Linked DNA regions of Dongshaea marina. The protein of the gene in region 1 interacts with the protein of each later gene in a pairwise test. Links are inferred from orthologs where the notes say so. Each region holds a gene or a part of one and is shown in the gene's direction. Other genes may lie near its edges. The genes, in order: moeA and mobA.

Region 1 (9,165 bases):
AGCAGCTGGAAGCGGGAGGCTTTGGAAAACTGCCGATCTGCATGGCCAAGACCCCGGCTTCTATCAGCCATGACCCAAGCCTCAAGGGAGCCCCCCAGGGTTTTGTGGTGCCGATCAACTCGGTGAAGGTCAATGCCGGCGCAGGTTTTATCTATGTACTGTGCGGCGCCGTGATGACCATGCCGGGACTGGGGGAGAATGCCGCTTACCATCAGATCGATATCGATGCGAATGGGGAGATCCTGGGGCTTTCCTAAGCCCCCAATGTGAAAGAGCATCCCCAGGCAAGAGCTGCATGATGCGGCTCTTTTTTTTGTCCTCAGGGTAAGCGGATGGCTGCCAACGGATCTTGAGCTTTTTCATCTGGACTCACCTCCCTGTGCCATTCTGCGGTAACAGTCTATCTTGTACCCGGTTGTGTATCTATCTCATAGCTCAGCAGCATATCGTTCCAGTCGACCTCACCATGATTGGATGCAGATCTTCCCAAAAACTTAAATCCCAGCTGCCGATAAAAACCGATAAGTGGTTCTTTACAGGTTAACACCATGCCAAGGTGACCACGTTTTATGCTGATTTCGATGAAGTGCTTCATCAGCAGCAAAGCATACCCTCTGCGTTGAAACTCGGGGGCAACGGCCAATCCGAATACGGTTTGATACTTTCCATCAGGGCAGTGAAGAGAAGCATCTGAATAGAGTTCATCGGGTAACTCGGGGGTATTGGTAATACAACCGTTGATATGCCCCACCACGATGCCATCGACTTCAAGCACGTAGAAACACTCAGGGAATGTGGCAAACCGTTCTTTAAATCTGCTCAAGCTGGCAGCCTCTGCTTTGGGGAAACAGAGATTTTCTATTTCAGAGATTCGAGCAATATCTTCAGCTTTTGCTGGACGTAGCTTATGCACAAGCCCTCCTGAGGCTGGATGGAAACAGAGGCGTTGATACCTTTAACTGAGATGGTTGTTGTATAAGATCACTTCACTGCCCGAACCATACCCCTGGATCACAGCTGCGCGGGAGACCCCCAGGGCAGATTGGTAAAGGTGCTCGGCATAATTCCCCTCTGAGGTCGTCACCAGGATAGCCCCCACTGCGTGACCCAGGGAGCCGAGGTGATCTTTAAATTGCCGAACAGAGGTTTCGATGAGTTTTTTTCCAAGTCCTCTCCCGGCAGAATCAGGGTGTACCCCGATCTGCTCCAGCTCGATAATGGTCTTTTCACGAAAACCGTTTTTCACACACCACAGGATATAGCCACAGATCCTCTCCTCATCCGAGATCACATAGTAGATCCCCCTTGGATATGAGTGAAAGGAGGCCTCGATCCAGAGCTGATGCTTGAGCTCTCTTGGAAAGCACACTCTATATACATTCACAATCCCCTCAATATCTGACTTATCCGCTTTCCTGATCTCCATGAGGAACACGCTCACTTATCTATCTCATGGTGACTGAGTATAGAGATATAGATCGACAAAGGAAGGATCTGTCGCCTATTTTTAGATTTGTATCCCAGTTCTGCTGGCAATAACTCTTACACTCAAGCATCGCGCTGGAGAGATGTATACATTTGGGGAAAGTTATTCAAAAAATATATTAGTGTTTACCACCGATATTTATAGCCTCATCGATGATTTCTTTATCTATTGTCAGTCCAATATTTTTTGCCGCAGAGAGGTTAATTAGCATATCATTGTTCTTTAATCTCCTTATCGGCATATCTCTTGGCTGTTTCTTATTGAGTAGCACATCTAAGGCCATAGGGATCACTAGCTCATCAGCCATCTTGTAATAATCACTGGTTAATGATGCGATTGCACCTTTAGGCACTGCCTTCCCATTGTAGGAGTAGACGGCCACCTTTGAATCATTGGTAACCTGGGTTATCAAATGAATATTTTCGTATAATAGACCGCTCGAAGTTATTATGATTGAATCCATACCCAGATCAATTAAGTCAATGACAGATGAGAGGTATTCATCCATATTTTCAACCTGCATGACGATTCCTTTGATGTTCAGATTACGCAGTGCCACTCTTGTTTCCTTCACCTCCACTCGCTTTGATTTATTATTTTTATCAAAAATAACTCCCACTGCTTTCATATTTTTTTGTACTTTTCTAAAGAACTCAATTTTTTCCTGGATTGGTATATAGTAAGTTGCCCCCGTGATATTACCTATCGCTTTCGTGTCTTCGCGGACGCCGAGCAGTGCCGGATTGTTTGCATTGGTGAAAATGATAGGTGTTTTATGAACCGCATGCCTTGCCAGGATCAATGCATCTGAAGTAATCGTTATTAGTAGGTCAAAGCCCATGGCGTCAATATTTTTTAATATCTGAACCGATTTTACAACCTCCCCTCTTCCGGTGAACTGGGAGACTAATATTTCATAATCATTATCTTTTAACTGCTTCTCTATATATTTAGCGACTGTATTATCATGGTTTAATCTATCATCATAATCAAATATCGCGACTCGATACTCTGCATACACAAGCGATACCGTTCCTAAGGTAATAAATATCGCAAACAAGCAAGAGCGCATTTTCATTTGTCACGACACCTCATCACTTAGGAATTCGCCATGATCACATCACGCTAGTAAATCATTAGCACCTATCTAAGATTGTAGTTTAATTATCAGCGTTGAAGGGGCGATACCAATCCAGGTTGATAGGTGATCGCTAGGTTAAACATCCCAATTTGGATACCCTGTGAACCATTTGCCTGTTGGCAGTTTTGGCGGAGTTGCTTCGCAATATAGTGAATGTAAAGCACACGAAACTTGGATGGGATTACTTTCTAGCGATGAAATATAGGCTCGGTGATGGGCAGGAATCGCTGACCGAGGATCCGCATCGCGGAGCTGGAAAGACTTATTCCTGACTGAGGGATAGCTTTACCGGGTGTCACAAAAAATCAGCTAACAGCTGCTCACTTTAAAAAGCACACACTATAAGTTCAGTTTACTTGAGCAAAAAGTAAACTGAACGCTACTCGGGCTACTGGTGTAGATTACTCAAAAGCTCCTGGCGCGTTCCGGCCTGAGTCTTGAACACCCCGCCCAGTGAGGTGGTGGTGGTGGCACTGGTCACATCCATCACCCCGCGCGCCTTGACGCAGTAATGTGTCGCCTTGATGCTGATTGCAACATCGTCGGTCTGCAGCAGAGCCTGCAAGGCTACTAATACCTGTTGGGTCAGCCGCTCCTGCACCTGGGGGCGCTTTGCAAAAAACTGCACAATACGGTTGATCTTAGACAGACCAATCACCTTGCCACGGGGGATATAGGCGATAGTTGCCTTGCCATCAATAGTCACAAAGTGATGTTCACAGGTACTGGTCAGGGTGATATCACTCACCTTCACCATCTCATCGACCTGCATCTTGTTATCGATGAGAGTGATCTTGGGAAACTCATGGTAATCCAGCCCGGAGAAGATCTCATCGACATACATCTTGGCGATGCGATGGGGCGTCTCCATCAGGGAGTCATCGGTCAGATCCAGCCCTAGCAGGCGCATCACCTCACCCATGTGAGATTCGATCTGTTGCTTTTTCTGCTCGCGACTCAGACCCGTGTCACTCATCGGCGTCTCCAGCCCCCGCGCTTCTAACGCAGAGCGAACCTGAATCGCCTCAGCACTCAGTGTCGACATCATATCTCCCAGGCTAAATTAGCTATAAACCATCGAAAAACTGACTAGTTAAAACTGAAACTGAACATAATGCAAGCCCGTAGCTGGAAAAAGGCTCCTCGACAAACTCCCTGCGTTTCTCTATGCTCCCTGTTTCTCCCTGAGTCGGGTGCGGCCAACAGCCAGCCCCGCATATCCTCAATAAAACAGCAACAGAGAATAAGGATCGACCATGGGTTGTTGTGATAAGACAGATTTAATCCCTCTGGAGCAAGCCCGAACCCAGATGCTGGACGTGCTCACTTCGTGCTGCTCGCCGCAGACTCTCCCGCTGAATGAAGTAGATGGGATGATCCTGGCTCAAGATATCTGCGCGCCCTTAGATATTCCTCCATTTGATAACTCTTCCATGGATGGCTACGCCATCGACCATGCCAGTCTTATATCGTCCTCCGGGATAAAAATTGCCGGAGATAGCTTTGCCGGGCATCCTTTCACTGGCAGCTGCCCTGTGGGAGAGGCAGTACGGATCATGACCGGCGCTCCACTTCCTGCCGGAACCGATACAGTGATCATGCAGGAGGAGGTTGAGCGCACGGGTGATCAGATACAGATTCTTAGTGATTATCAGCAGGGACAAAATGTCCGCCCCAGAGGTCAGGATCTGAAACAGGGAGAAAAGCTGCTGGAACAAGGCAATAGGCTCAATGCCAGAAGCATTCAATTGCTGGCCTCAGTCGGCATAGACAGGGTCTGTGTCTATCGCCCCCTGAAAGTGGCGCTGCTCAGCAGTGGTGATGAGCTAAAAGACCCAGGTTCAGTACTCTCAGCCGGGGAAATTTTCGACTCTAACCGCGCCGGACTCAAAATCCTGCTGCAGCGTCTTCACTGTGAATGTCTGGATTTTGGGATCATCCCGGACGATAAGCCGCAGCTGCGTCAGGCATTTTTAGATGCCAACGAGCAGGCGGATGTGGTGATAAGCTCTGGTGGCGTCTCGGTCGGCGAAGCGGATTACACCCGGGATGTCCTCCAGGAGCTCGGCAGCATCCACTTTTGGAAAATTGCCCTCAAGCCGGGTAAGCCGTTCTCATTTGGCAAGCTGCCCAAAGCCTGGTTTTTTGGGTTGCCCGGAAACCCGGTCTCCGCCATGGTCTCTTTTTGCCAGCTGGTTCGTCCGGCGTTGGATAAACTCGCAGGCACCAGCTGGCAATCCCCCATCCAGCTCCAGGCCAAGGTTACCCACCCCCTGCGTAAACAGCCTGGGAGAACCGATTATCAACGGGGATATTTTTTCCGGGATCAGCAGGGGAAACTTTGTGTAACCCCGGCAAGCCTTCAATGCTCAGGAGCGTTTCGCTCCATGGCAACCGCCAACTGTTTTATCGTGTTGCCCCAGGAGCAGGGATCAATCGATACTGGCCAACAGGTGACGGTCGAGCCATTTGACGGGGTGCTGAGCTAATGGGTGAACTCAGTCATCAAGAGGAGCTTCGCTACAATCGGCAGATCGTGCTGCCCGAGTTTGGTTTTGAGGGGCAGCTCGCCCTCAAGCAAGCCAGAGTGCTGATCATCGGTGTCGGTGGATTAGGCTGCAGTGTCGCTCAATCCCTGGCCGCATCCGGGGTTGGCCAACTGACCCTGGTGGATTTTGATAAGGTTGAGCTTTCCAACCTGCAGCGACAAATCCTGCATCGTGAGGCGACTTTGGGACAGCTAAAAACCCTGTCGGCCCGCCAGGCGCTGGAGCAACTGAATCCCTGGCTCAAGATTAAGTGTATCGATAACAAGCTTGAGGGCCAGGAGCTGCTGGCTGAAGTCGCGCAGCACAGTGTCGTGGTTGACTGCACCGATAATCAGCAAAGCCGGGAGGCCCTCAACCAGGCCTGCTTTACCAGCAGGACACCGCTGGTTTCGGGTTCGGCGATTCGCAACGAAGGCCAGCTCATCACCTTTTGCTATGGGGAAGATGAACCCTGCTACCGCTGCCTGAGCCGCCTGTTCGGCTCCGTACCTGAAAGCTGTGTCGACAGAGGAGTGCTGGCACCCGTTGTGTCCATCATAGGCTCTCTACAGGCACTGGCCGTCATCAAACTACTGAGTCAGGTCGGGAGTATCACAGCGGGACAGCTGCAGCTGTTTGACGGTCGTCAGGGAGGTTTTCGCGAGATGAAGCTTGCCAGGGATCCCGGCTGTGAAGTGTGCTCAGAGAAAAACAGATAGAGAAAAGGGGCGGCTTGCGCCGCCCCTCGGTCCTTGTCGCCCTATCCCTGAACGTTTATGCTCCCTGCGTTTCCTTACTCGTCCTCTTCCCTTAGGTTTCCTCTTCCCGATCCTTCGGGGGGTCCTTGCACCTTCCTGGTGTAACGGTCATCCTGTCCGCTCATCCATCTCCGACCCTGGAGGTGTCCATTACCACATCCTGTGGTGTTCCTTTTGCCTTACCCTGGCAGCCTTTCTATCCTGAAAGACCTCATTGCGTCCTTGCACTAGTAACTATAATCGCTCCCGATAAAAGAGCAACGTAGCAAACCAATAAAAATCAAATTTTTATGAAAAAAAATTGATATCAAAATAACAATATCCTTTTTTTTCATAGTATTAGAACAATTTACCTCAGAAAATCAGCCGTTATTTATCCTAGATCCCGCACATAAAAATGGCCGATCTCTTACACAACAGGGAGCGATCTCTGCGTCACGTTTCTTATAACTTAGGTCTCATTCAGCTTCAGTTAGGGCTGGATTTGTAGGATGGCGCCGATCTGACACATCAAAAAGCAGCTGACCCTTGAGTCAGACAGGATAAAACTCCCTTTTTCGGTGAGCAAAATCGTCCTTTCAGGACGGCTCATGCGACGCAGACCTTCGATGAGAGCAAAAAGTTCCCCAAATATAGGACCTCTTTGAGCTTATTTCTTGAAAGGCAGCACAAATTCACCGTAAAATCATAGTGATTCGCTTATTTATATTTAGCGATATCTCATTACAATGCTAATGCTTAAAAGGGAGTCATGGCCGCGACGAGTCCTTTACGGAGGATAAGCAGCCAGATTGCAGTTGGCCGGGGTCCTTGATCCCGAAGTATCCATTAAGGAGCAATATCATATGAATAAGAAAGTGGCACCGACCCTGATTGCAGCCGCAGTCGCAGCAGTTGCCCTATCTTCAGCCGTCCAGGCACAGACCACCACTGAGCACGATTGGTACCTGGGTATCAACGCTGGTCGCACCGAGATTCAGGGACTGAAGGGGTATCAAACAAGTGGTACCGAGAATGATAGCTGGGCAGACTCTGTCGGTTATTTCGGTGGTTACAACTTCAACCAGTACCTGGGCCTTGAGGGTGGTTACTCTCACCTGGGTAAGGCTAAAGTACAGGATCAAAACTACCGTGTAGATGGTCTGTACCTCTCCGGAATTGGCCACTTGCCTCTTGGCTATGGCTTCTCCCTGCTGGGTGAGCTGGGCGTAATGCGTACCGGTAACAGCAACGATGTTGTTGGCAAGAACGATGACGGCTTCACTCCGGTATGGGGTGCTGGTATCGGCTACCAGATCAACGATCTGCTGGATCTGCAGGCCCGCTTCCGCCACATCAACAAGATTGGCGATGGCGCAACCTGGGAAACCCGTGCCAACAACTTCGGCCTGGATCTGGTGTTCCACCCTGCCCGTGCCCAGGTTGAGCATGCTCCAACCCCAGCTCCAGTAGCTCCGGCTCCAGTCCAAAAGGCAACTTATAAGACTGTATCCGCCGAGCAAGCGATCTACTTTGGTTTTGACAGTGCTAAGCTGACCCCAATGGCTCAGAGCAAGCTGAACCAGGTCGCAACTTTTGCCAAGTCTCACCAGGGTGCAACTGTCTCCCTGTCTGGCTATGCGGATAGCACAGGTGGTATGAGCGCTTACAACCAGAAGCTGTCCATGCGCCGCGCTGATGCAGCCAAGCAGTACCTGGCATCTAAAGGGATCTCTGCCGACCAGATCAAGGTGAACTATTTTGGTGCGAAGGACTCTATGGGTAAAACCAAAGAGCAGCGCAAAATGGATCGTCGCGTCGACGCCAAGGCCCAGGCTCAGGTCAAAGTGATGGTGAACCAGTAATTGGTCCGCTGATGCTTAAAAGGCTCCCGAGGGAGCCTTTTTTAATGGATTAAATACAAGCCCGGTTCAAAGCAATGCCCGGTAACCGATCGATTGGACCTCCTGCTCTTGTAGCCAGAGCTTTAACCCCGCAGAGGTTAAGATCTCTAGCTCCAATTCCCGCTGTGCGCAATAGCTCGAAAGCTCGCAAAGAGGCCAGTCCTGATAACCCGGATGGGTCATCATCTCCAGGGCCCCCGGGGTGAGTGCCCCTTAAAATTCAAAATGCTCTGCTGCAGCTGGTCCAAAGAGACACCTTGGGCATAAAAGCTGGCATCAAAACCATCTGGAGTCGGCACCTTGAGCTCCTCCTGCCCCCCAACAAACTGGTCAATTCGCCGCACCGGTAGCTGCACCTCATTGGCAAGCTCAATAAAGGCTTCTCGCAGCCTCGGGAAAATAGCTGCAAAATGGTGGCAATCCAGGTGAGTCAGCTCAAGCTTATAAAAGCGGGTATAGTCATACTGCGCACGCAGCTCAGCGTACACCTGATTTAAGTCCATGGACTCCCGGCTAAAAAGCTCTTCACGACTCAGGAAGTAGCCATGAGTATCGACCAGATCCGGGATCTTCTCTGGGCTAAGCAGGGGACGACCGGCCGTGAGGGTCAGGTGTAGCCCAACATCGGGTACCTCCCCTTGGCGAATATGTCTGATAGCTTCCCCTGTCGCCGGTTGATTCACCATCAGGGTGGTCGAGTGGACCACGCCCTCATGCATCGCCCGAAGGATCCCGCGGTTAACCCCAGGGGTTAAGCCAAAGTCATCCGCATTGAGAATAAGCTGCATCTATCACTCCGTGGCAGATCTTATTTGGCAAAAAAATTCGGCAGATAACGACGATTCACACTTAAAGTCTCATCCAGGGCTTGCTGCAGGGTTTCGCCACAGGTCACCAGGGGTTGAGGGTCAACGCCTTGATCGCCGTGTCTCGACAGCCGCTGATGGCGGATTCAACGGTAAGGGATTCAAAACGCTTCATCAACTGCAGCAGTACCAGGGTATCCGGATCAAAGGGCTTCACGTTCAAAGGCTTAGGCCCGGATCGGGTGATCAGCGAGCTCACTTCGACCGCCGCATCATCCGGCAGCCCGGCAATACTGCCGTCATTGCGGGTATTAACATGCATGATGGTTCGCTTGTCATTGTAGATAGAGCTTATGAGCTCACAGGCCGCCTGCGAATAGTACTGTCCTCCTCGCCCCTCAAGCTCTTTGGGCTTTTCATTGAGCTCGGGATCCCGGTAGCGCTCAAACAAGGCGGCTTCAAGCTTTTTCACCACTTCACCACGGGTTCCCTCCCCAGCCGCTTCTGCCAACTCCTCGGCCATGATGCTATCCGTCAGGTAGTAGTAGCGAAGATAGGGACAG
Region 2 (9,188 bases), 2.3 Mb from region 1 along the record:
GGAAGCTACTGAGGAGCGTAAGATTGTCGCTGTAAGATGGCTTTTGCGGGTCATACCAAAGATTTTTCTACCTTCAGCACTATAAAAGCATAAATTCAGATCTGCTCAGAGGCGCAGCACCTGGGCTGGAAGTGGTCTTGCTTGTTAAATTGACCACTTATTCAGTGTGGGAACCTTTTGTCCGTGATAAAATGCCGCTCCGAGGCCACCCCTGTTATTACTGTATCCGGATGCGTCCCCTTTCATTAAGGCTCATCATTGTACTGCGGTTATCACTCTTTTTATCCCTGGTGGTCTCATGACTCTCAATTGATGAGCATCACTGGCCGCGTACTCGAATGCCTCTGTTGCTGAGGCTACATCGAATGATTAGCCACGATGTTAGGCTTGTTTTGGGAATTTAATGATTACAGGAGTAAATGATGAGTCGATTTATCGTCACAGACCCAAACCGCTGTATCGCTTGCCGCACCTGTGAGGTTGCCTGTGTGGTCGCTCATACCGAAGGTGAAGATATCTCGATTCTGAGCCCGGAGTATTTTGCTCCGCGTATCCATGTGATCCAGACCGAGGAGATCAGTACCGCGATCACTTGCCGGCAATGTGAGGATGCTCCTTGTGCCAGGGTCTGCCCTAACCAGGCGATCAAGCGAATCAACGGGGTGGTCCAGGTGCAGCAGGAGCTGTGTATTGGTACCAAGACCTGTGAGGTCGCCTGTCCTTATGGGGTGATTGAGGTAAGACCTGTGCCGGTGATTAAAGAGGTCGACGGACAAAATACAGTGGTTGGAAGCCGAATAGAGGCACTGATGTGCGATCTGTGTGTTGATCGAAGCGATGGTCCGGCCTGCCTCAAGGCGTGTCCGACCAAGGCGATCCATTGCATGGATCAGCAGCAGCTGCAGGAGTTTATTCGAAAGCGCAAACAGGCGAGTCAGTAGGTGCTCTGGAGCCTGTTTTTGTGGCTTCGAGCATTTGCAGATGACAGCTTCCGGATGAATGAACAGGTGTGCGTCGAGGGCTGTGCGTTCGGGAGAGTGAAGTTGCAGTTTCCCCTCTGAAAGAAGGAATGGAGTGATGAAGAAGATAACAACTGTCTGCCCCTATTGTGGAACAGGGTGCAAGATGAAGCTGGTGGTGAATGATCGCAATAAGATTGTTCGTGCCGAGGCTGCAGATGGTGTTACCAATGAGGGGGAGCTCTGCCTCAAGGGCTATTATGGCTGGGATTTCTTGAATGATACCAAGCTTTTGACGCCTCGACTGACTCAGCCGATGATCCGCCGTCAAAAGGGTGGAAAGTTTGAAGCCGTTTCCTGGGATGAGGCGATCGGATACTGCGCATCCCGGCTTAAAGCGATCAAAGAAAAGCATGGGGCGAGCGCCATCATGCATACCGGCTCCTCCAGAGGCACCGGCAATGAAAGTAATTATGTGATGCAAAAATTTGCCCGGGCGGTAATCGGAACCAATAACATAGATTGCTGTGCCCGGGTTTGCCATGGACCCTCCATGCTGGGGTTAAGTGAGACCCTGGGGCATGGGACTATGAGTAATTCCATCCGAGATCTTGAGCACTCTAAATGCCTGCTGATTTTTGGCTATAACTACGCGGACTCACACCCGGTGATTGCAAACCGTATCCTGGATGCCAGGGAGCAGGGGAGCAAGGTGATCGTCTGTGATCCGCGCAGGATTGAGTCGGCGCGGATCGCCGATCAGCATCTGCAGCTCAAAAATGGCTCCAACATGGCTTTGGTGAACGCCTTTGGCCATGTGCTGATTGAAGAGGAACTCTACGACAAGGAGTATGTGGCGAGCTTCACCGAAGGCTTTGATAGCTACCGAAAGCAGGTGGCCAAGTATACCCCTGAATATGTGGAGTCGATTACCGGACTTGGGGCGGAGGATATTCGCCAGGCGATGCGCACTTATGCGGCGGCACCTTCGGCCACTATCTTGTGGGGAATGGGGGTCACCCAGTTTACCCAGGCGGTCGATGTGGTGAAGGGACTAGCGGCTCTGGCTCTGTTGACCGGGAATCTGGGGCGTCCCCATGTCGGGGTGGCTCCGGTGCGCGGGCAGAATAATGTACAGGGAGCCTGTGATATGGGCTCCTTGCCTGAGCTTTTCCCGGGTTATCAAAAAGTCACAGATGATGAGGCCCGGCGTAAATTTGCCAAAGCCTGGGGCGTCGACTTTGCGAAGATGGATGCGAAGCCGGGCTTTGGTATCACGGATGTGCCGAAGCGGGCACTCAGTGGGGATCTCAGGGCTTACTACATCATGGGAGAGGATCCTCTGCAAAGCGAGGCCGATCTCAGCCTGGTCCGTCAGGGGTTTGATGCCCTTGAGTTTATGATTGTCCAGGATATCTTCATGACCAAGACAGCTGAGATAGCCGATGTGATCCTGCCTGCGACCTCCTGGGGAGAGCATGGCGGGGTCTTTACCTGTGCCGATCGTGGTTTTCAGCGTTTCATGAAGGCGGTTGAGCCCAGGGGTAATATCAAGCGGGACTGGAAGATCATCTGTGAGCTGGCAACGGCGATGGGTTATCCGATGGATTATCCGGATGAGCAGGCGATCTGGGATGAGATGCGTGAGTTGTGCCCTGAGTTTTATGGGGCAACCTATGAGAAGATCGGAGAGATGGGACACCTGGCCTGGCCATGCCGTACTCTGGATGCTCCCGGGACCGACTTTCAGTATGCAGGGAACCGGTTTGCCACCCCTTCGGGTAAAGGGCAGCTGGTTGCTGCCGATTGGCATCCGCCGGCAGAGACGCCGGATAGTGATTACCCCCTGATCTTGTCGACCGTCCGTGAGGTGGGGCACTACTCCTGCCGCTCGATGACAGGGAACTGCAATGCCTTACAAATCCTTGCCGATGAGCCGGGTTTTGTACAGATCCACCCTCAAGATGCCAAGGCACTAGGGATCAAGGAGCAGCAGTTAGTGTGGGTTTGCTCTCGTCGTGGTAAAGTAATCACCCGCGCAAACCTGAATGATCGATTGGCACCGGGCGCCGTTTATATGACCTATCAGTGGTGGGTTGGGGCCTGTAATGAATTGACCCAGAAAAAGCTGGATCCGATGGCCAAGGCGCCTGAAACCAAATACTGTGCGGTCAGGGTTGAGGGGATCGCCGATCAGAAGTGGGCTGAGGAGCATGTGCAGCAGGAGTATCATGCCATGAAGTCACGGCTGAGCTCCCATGTCGAAGGCGTTGAAACTATTCACGGATAGAGTGGGTGAATCGTACGATCTTTAAAAAGCGCACCGTATTCGTTTGTACCGACTTGTTATGACTGAACGCATTCAAGATTAATTACAGGGTATCTCATTGTGATCTCTTTTAATGAGGCGAAAAGCCTTTTGTTACAGCAGGTGAATTCTCTCGGCTCTGAGACCGTGCCGCTGGCGCTTTCCCATGGCCGGGTACTGGCGCGAGATGTGTGTTCTGCCATTGCCCTGCCGCCTTTTACCAGTAGTGCCATGGATGGATATGCCTGTGCGTGTGATGGACCGGCTCCCGTTGAGTTGCGCTGTATCGGTACCATAGCAGCCGGTGATCCTCTTCCTGAGCAACCCCTGGGGCAGGGAGAGTGCTGGGAGATCATGACGGGCGCTGCGGTGCCAACCGATTGTGACAGAGTTGTTCCGGTTGAAAATACCGATGCCCAGGGAGACATGATCAGGATCCATGAGCTCTCAAAGCAGTTTTCCAATATTCGTAACCAGGGTGAGGAGCTTCCCAGGGGAGCTGTGCTACTCAAGGCGGGCCGTTGCCTGAGCGCGACCGATATTGGTCTTTTGGCCGGAGCCGGGCTGCACCAGGTAGAGGTAACGCGCAAGGTCAAGGTGGTGCTATTAACCACAGGAAGTGAGCTCCTGTGTGACCTTGAGCAGCCATTGGCTCCGGGACAGATCTATAACTCAAACTCTTTTTATCTTCAGGCCTGTCTCAGGGAGCTTGGGTGTGAACTGTTGATGGCGGATTCGATCCAGGATGAACCTGTCGCGGCGCGGGAGATTTTAGACAGAGCCCTGGCGATGGAGCCTGATCTGTTACTGACCACGGGAGCTGTCTCGGCGGGACGCTTTGACTTTGTTCCGGCACTTCTCAAAGAGTTGCAGGCCGAAGTGCTGTTCCACAAGGTGGCGGTTCGTCCCGGTAAGCCGATTTTGGTGGCCAAGGCTCCGAGAGGAAGCTGGGTCGTCAGCCTGCCGGGTAACCCGGTGGCAGCCATGACCGGACTTCGTTTTATCGGAGGCACCCTGCTCCGATCCCTGATGGGTCTGCCGGAAGAGAAAGCGGTGCGGGTTCCTCTGCTCAATCGCGCAGATAGCAAAGAGGGCATGGTCAGCTTTAAGAAGGCTCGTCTTGAGATCAATGATCAGGGACAGGCACGAGTGGTTATTCTGCCGGGGCAGTCCCCGGCACAGTTGAGCCCGCTGCGTGAGGCCAATGGCTGGGCGATGGTGGAAGCCGATGATGCCAAGCTACAGGCGGGGCAACTGGTTTCTTTTTATCCCAGGGTGTGGAGCGATTGCCAGGGAGAGAGTCGTTTTGTTCCCTGAGGCAGTCACCCGGATCGATGGGGTTATCCTGGCCGGAGGAAAATCCAGCCGGATGGGCCAGGACAAGGCCAGTCTGCTGCTGGATGGCAGGAGCCTGTTGCAGCAGCTTCATGAACAGCTGCAAAGCCATTGTGAGCGGCTGTATGTCAGTGGTGATTATGCGGGGTTTGATTCGATCCCGGATCGCATGACAGAGCAGGGGCCACTGGGTGGGATTGCGAGCGTGCTGGAGCAGCTTGAAGATGACCGTTGGTTACTATTCTGGCCGGTGGACGTCCCGTTTGAGGGCGCAGTTGTAAAGATGTTTACCCGTTACCTCGGGCAGCAAATTTCTTGGGATCTGCTACGGCTGAATCGCTCTCCCTTACCCTTGATGGTGCATAACTGTGAGCGGGTGCGGGAGGCTCTGAGGCTTTATCTTGAGTCGGGACAACGTCGGGTGAGGGGCTGGGCCGAGCAACTGAGCTGCCATACCCTGGTGCTGCCGCAGGAGCTGGAGAATATTAATACTCCGGATGACTGGCAACGCTACCGGATGAAACAAAGGAGTTAATTCAATCATGAAACTTATCTATTCTGCGCAGCAGCTGCGTATCAGGCTCAGTGAGCAGGAGTATTCCGGACTCGAACAGGGGCAGCCGGTTGAGCTGACGGTTTCTTCGGGTGAGCTATTACTGCAAAACTGCAGGGTTGAGCTGGATCGTGCGGCTCAGGGGTATACTGTGGCGAGCCAGAACCCGGGATTACTGCTTAAATTAACTCCGGAGCTGGTGGCGCAGATCCCTCATGATTCCAAGCATGGCTTGTGTCTTGAGACCGAGTCTTGCCAAATTTCAGTGGCGATTGATCTAAAGCGATAGAGTGGGTGTTTACTCATAATTGCAAGGTGGAGTGATGGTTTTGCGATGATTCGCTCTGAACTCTTTTACTTTAGGTCATAGGCTGTGGTTTCTTGGAAAATATTAATAGATTTAGGGTCGCGGCTTTGCGAGTTTTCGAACAGGTTTGCACCCACATTCTCATCAAGATAGTCTATGCGTGATCAATCTAGTAATCAGGTGTTTTGTTGTGGCGAGGAGAGGATAGATGCCCATTGAAGAGAGTCGGATCTTTACCAAAGACAGCCGACAGCCTGACGGGGAGCAATCGATACCTTTTCGCCAGTTGCAGGATGTGGAGCCTTTAGCAGACAGCTTTTCGCGCAAGTTTAGCTACTTGCGGCTTTCTTTGACCGATGTCTGTAATTTTCGTTGCCGTTACTGCCTGCCGGATGGTTATCAGTCCTCGGGGCGGCAACATTTCCTGCAACGTCATGAAGTCGGGCATCTGCTTAGTGCTTTTTCCGTTTTGGGGACCCGTAAGGTTCGTTTGACGGGAGGGGAGCCCTCTTTGCGTCGTGATCTGACCTCGATTATTGAAACCACGGCAGCGACGCCGGGGATTGAGTCGGTCGCGATCACCACCAATGGCTACCGGCTGCAGAAGCTGGCGGCCCAGTGGCAGCAGGCCGGGTTGAATGCGGTGAATGTCAGCCTGGATAGCCTGGATCCGCGGATGTTTCATGCGATCACCGGCGACTCACGGTTTGCCTTGGTGATGGATGGCATTGAGGAGGCTTTGAGCCTGGGTTATCAGGCGGTGAAGGTGAATGCGGTACTACTCAAAGGACTCAATGATGTACAGCTCGATAGCTATCTTGAGTGGATCCGTAGTCGTCCCATTCAGCTGCGTTTTATTGAGCTGATGGAAACCGGCGAGATGAGTGAGCTGTTTGATAAGCATCATGTGAGCGGTACAGTGATCGAGCGCCAGTTACTCAGCAATGGCTGGCAATTGAAGCCTCGCGGTAAGCATGCCGGGCCGGCTCAGGTGTATAGCCACCCCGACTACCTTGGTGAGATTGGGCTTATCATGCCCTATGCCAAGGATTTTTGTCAGAGTTGTAATCGTCTCAGGGTGTCTGCGGTTGGTGCTCTTCATCTGTGCCTGTTCGGGGATGAGGGGATCGGGATCCGCGATTATCTGCAGTCGGCGGATGATCAGGAGGCGCTCATCGGTTACCTGCGCGAGTCTTTAAGCCAGAAAAAACTATCTCACCAACTGGGTGAAGGGAATACCGGAGTGACGCCGAATCTGGCGTTTCTTGGCGGTTAACGAATCAATGGGGGCTGCTGCTGGTGGCCCTGTTAGTGAAGAGGAAAGATTATGGGGCATGCAGTTGCCGAGTTCCGGCCACTCAATATTGCGATTTTGACGATTTCGGATACCCGGGATGAGAGCAGCGATCGCTCCGGGGCTTACCTGGTGGAATCTCTGCAGCAAGAGGGACACCTGCTGGCGGATAAGAAGATTGTTCAGGATGATATCTACCAGATCCGTGCCCAGGTCTCTCAGTGGATTGCGGATCCTGAAGTACAGGCCGTGATCATGACCGGAGGCACAGGGCTCACCGGGCGTGATCGTACTCCCGAGGCAGTTTCTGTGTTGTTTGATCAGACCATCGAAGGCTTTGGTGAGCTGTTTAGGGCGATCTCATTTGAGGAGATCGGCTGCTCCACCATCCAGAGCCGTGCCATTGGCGGGTTTGCCAACAAGACACTGCTGTTCTGTCTGCCAGGCTCCCAGGGGGCGTGTCGAACCGGTTGGACCCGGATCCTCAGGGATCAGCTGGATGCCAGGCATAAGCCTTGTAACTTCGTTCCCTTTGTCTGCTCGGAGGTCTGATGGAGCTTACCCACCTGAACCAGCGGGGTGAAGCCCGGATGGTTGATGTCAGTGGCAAGGAGCAGACCGCACGGATGGCCCGGGCCCAGGCCGTGGTCAGCATGGCCCCTGAGACCCTGGCTTTGGTTGTATCCGGGGAGCATAAGAAAGGTGATGTATTGGCCTGTGCCCGCATCGCCGGGATCATGGCCGCCAAGAAGACTTCAGATCTGATCCCTCTGTGCCATCCACTGATGCTCAGCAAGGTTGAGGTCGAGTTTGAGGTCGATGAGGCGAATTCTCAGCTGCGTATCGAATCCAGCTGCCGGTTGAGTGGCCAGACCGGTGTCGAGATGGAGGCGTTGACCGCGGCCTCTGTCGCCGCCCTGACCATCTATGACATGTGTAAGGCGGTACAGAAAGATATCCGGATTGGTGAGATCTGCCTTTTGGAAAAAGCGGGTGGCAAATCGGGGCATTTTCGGAGTAAAGATGATTAAGGTACTGTTTTTTGCTCAGATTCGTGAGCTACTCAATGTTGGCGAGCTCACCCTGGAGCTCGGTTCACTTTCGACTGTGGATGAGGTGCGCCAGGCCCTTTCTGAGAGAGGTGAGAAATGGGATTTTGCCCTGGAGTCGGATCGTCTGCTGGCTTCGGTGAATCAAACCATCTGCTCCCTGGATAGCCGGGTTCAACCGGGTGATGAGATCGCTTTTTTTCCTCCGGTGACGGGAGGTTAAATGATCTCGGTTCAGACAGAGTGTTTTGATGTGAGTGCCGAACATGCCCGGCTGGCGGCGACGCCTCAATCGGGAGCCGTGGTGACCTTTTGTGGCCTGGTGCGTGATTTTAACCGCAGCGAAGGGGTGTCGGCCCTGACCCTGGAGCACTATCCGGGGATGACCGAGAAGTGCCTGCAGGAGATTGAGGCCCAGGCTCGGGAGCGTTGGCCGGTTAATGATTGCACCCTGATCCACAGGGTGGGGCGACTGGAGGCCAATGAGCCGATCGTGTTTGTCGGAGTGAGCTCAGCTCATCGCAAGGCGGCTTTCGAGGCCTGTGAGTTCATGATGGACTACCTCAAGACCCGGGCACCCTTCTGGAAGAAGGAGCAGAGTGATTCCGGGGAGCACTGGGTTGAAGCCAAAGATAGCGATCAGCAGGCGGCTGAACGCTGGCAGCAGGGCGAGTGAGCTCAAGAGTTGAACCAGTGTTTCATCTCGGCTGTCGATGATAAAAGCCACCTTATCAAAGGTGGCTTTTTTGTTTCTTTCAAGAAGCCGCCGTTACCTATCCGTCGTGATCTTTTTGAGATCATATTCGTCTGGTGAAGAACGATAATAATCGATAAATTGGTGTTTGATAAAACATAACACAGCATTCGAAATATATTAATATCTCAATATTTAAATCTATATTATAGTTACACAGATAATCAGATAAAATAAAGCTCTGACTTAGAATTATTTATAAGAGTATATTATCATGCTATATCATTATTAATTAAAAAATAACAAGTGTTGATTCTTAGATGTTTTACTAAATGTCTTTTTAACTAATGTGCAGGTTTATAATAAATGACTAGTCTAAATGTACTGCAAGTAACAATCATTAGCTTTATTTCATTATTGCTTATCAGTTGTGGTGGCGAGGATAGTGAATCTCGTGATGACTTAGAGTTTTCAAACCATACCGGTTACGCTATAAGTGGCTCTGCGTTTGGAGACTCGTTAGAGTCAATAGACAATAGTAATATGATAGATTTTGATGAGTTAGTGGTATTTGATGAAAAAAATAAAGATGGCTCCAGAGAAACCCCAAGGTTTGGTATTGTTAAGCGTCGTGACAATATAGCGACAATTGAACCTATAGAACAATTATATGTGTCCTGGATTGAGGG

The links.
Region 2: the proteins of moeA (region 1) and mobA interact in binary tests that used the Escherichia coli proteins (3 or more experiments, as listed by UniProt). The link is inferred for Dongshaea marina from one-to-one orthologs.

What each region holds. Positions count from the first base shown.
Region 1 is NZ_CP028897.1:3,010,479-3,019,643, forward strand. Bases 3,023-5,999 are described here. They hold moeA (molybdopterin molybdotransferase MoeA), read left to right. Parts: upstream 3,023-3,883; coding sequence 3,884-5,116; downstream 5,117-5,999. Other genes in these bases: folE (GTP cyclohydrolase I FolE), read right to left, coding at 3,023-3,672; DB847_RS14260 (molybdopterin-synthase adenylyltransferase MoeB), read left to right, coding at 5,116-5,874. Outside these bases: DB847_RS14230 (formate--tetrahydrofolate ligase), read left to right, coding at 1-257; DB847_RS14235 (GNAT family N-acetyltransferase), read right to left, coding at 401-823; DB847_RS14240 (GNAT family N-acetyltransferase), read right to left, coding at 956-1,426; DB847_RS14245 (ABC transporter substrate binding protein), read right to left, coding at 1,605-2,564; more of folE, read right to left, coding at 3,016-3,022; DB847_RS26685 (OmpA family protein), read left to right, coding at 7,455-7,757; DB847_RS14270 (ChbG/HpnK family deacetylase), read right to left, coding at 7,979-8,584; DB847_RS14275 (6-phospho-beta-glucosidase), read right to left, coding at 8,688-9,165. UniProt on the Escherichia coli protein: Catalyzes the insertion of molybdate into adenylated molybdopterin with the concomitant release of AMP.
Region 2 is NZ_CP028897.1:695,290-704,477, forward strand. The notes cover bases 3,356-6,355. They hold mobA (molybdenum cofactor guanylyltransferase), read left to right. Parts: upstream 3,356-4,573; coding sequence 4,574-5,137; downstream 5,138-6,355. Other genes in these bases: DB847_RS03515 (molybdopterin molybdotransferase MoeA), read left to right, coding at 3,356-4,584; DB847_RS03525 (hypothetical protein), read left to right, coding at 5,145-5,444; moaA (GTP 3',8-cyclase MoaA), read left to right, coding at 5,671-6,355. In the rest of the region: DB847_RS03505 (4Fe-4S dicluster domain-containing protein), read left to right, coding at 423-941; fdhF (formate dehydrogenase subunit alpha), read left to right, coding at 1,078-3,249; more of DB847_RS03515, read left to right, coding at 3,349-3,355; more of moaA, read left to right, coding at 6,356-6,738; moaB (molybdenum cofactor biosynthesis protein B), read left to right, coding at 6,790-7,308; cyclic pyranopterin monophosphate synthase MoaC, read left to right, coding at 7,308-7,787; moaD (molybdopterin synthase sulfur carrier subunit), read left to right, coding at 7,780-8,028; molybdopterin synthase catalytic subunit MoaE, read left to right, coding at 8,029-8,481; DB847_RS03555 (hypothetical protein), read left to right, coding at 8,866-9,188. UniProt on the Escherichia coli protein: Transfers a GMP moiety from GTP to Mo-molybdopterin (Mo-MPT) cofactor (Moco or molybdenum cofactor) to form Mo-molybdopterin guanine dinucleotide (Mo-MGD) cofactor.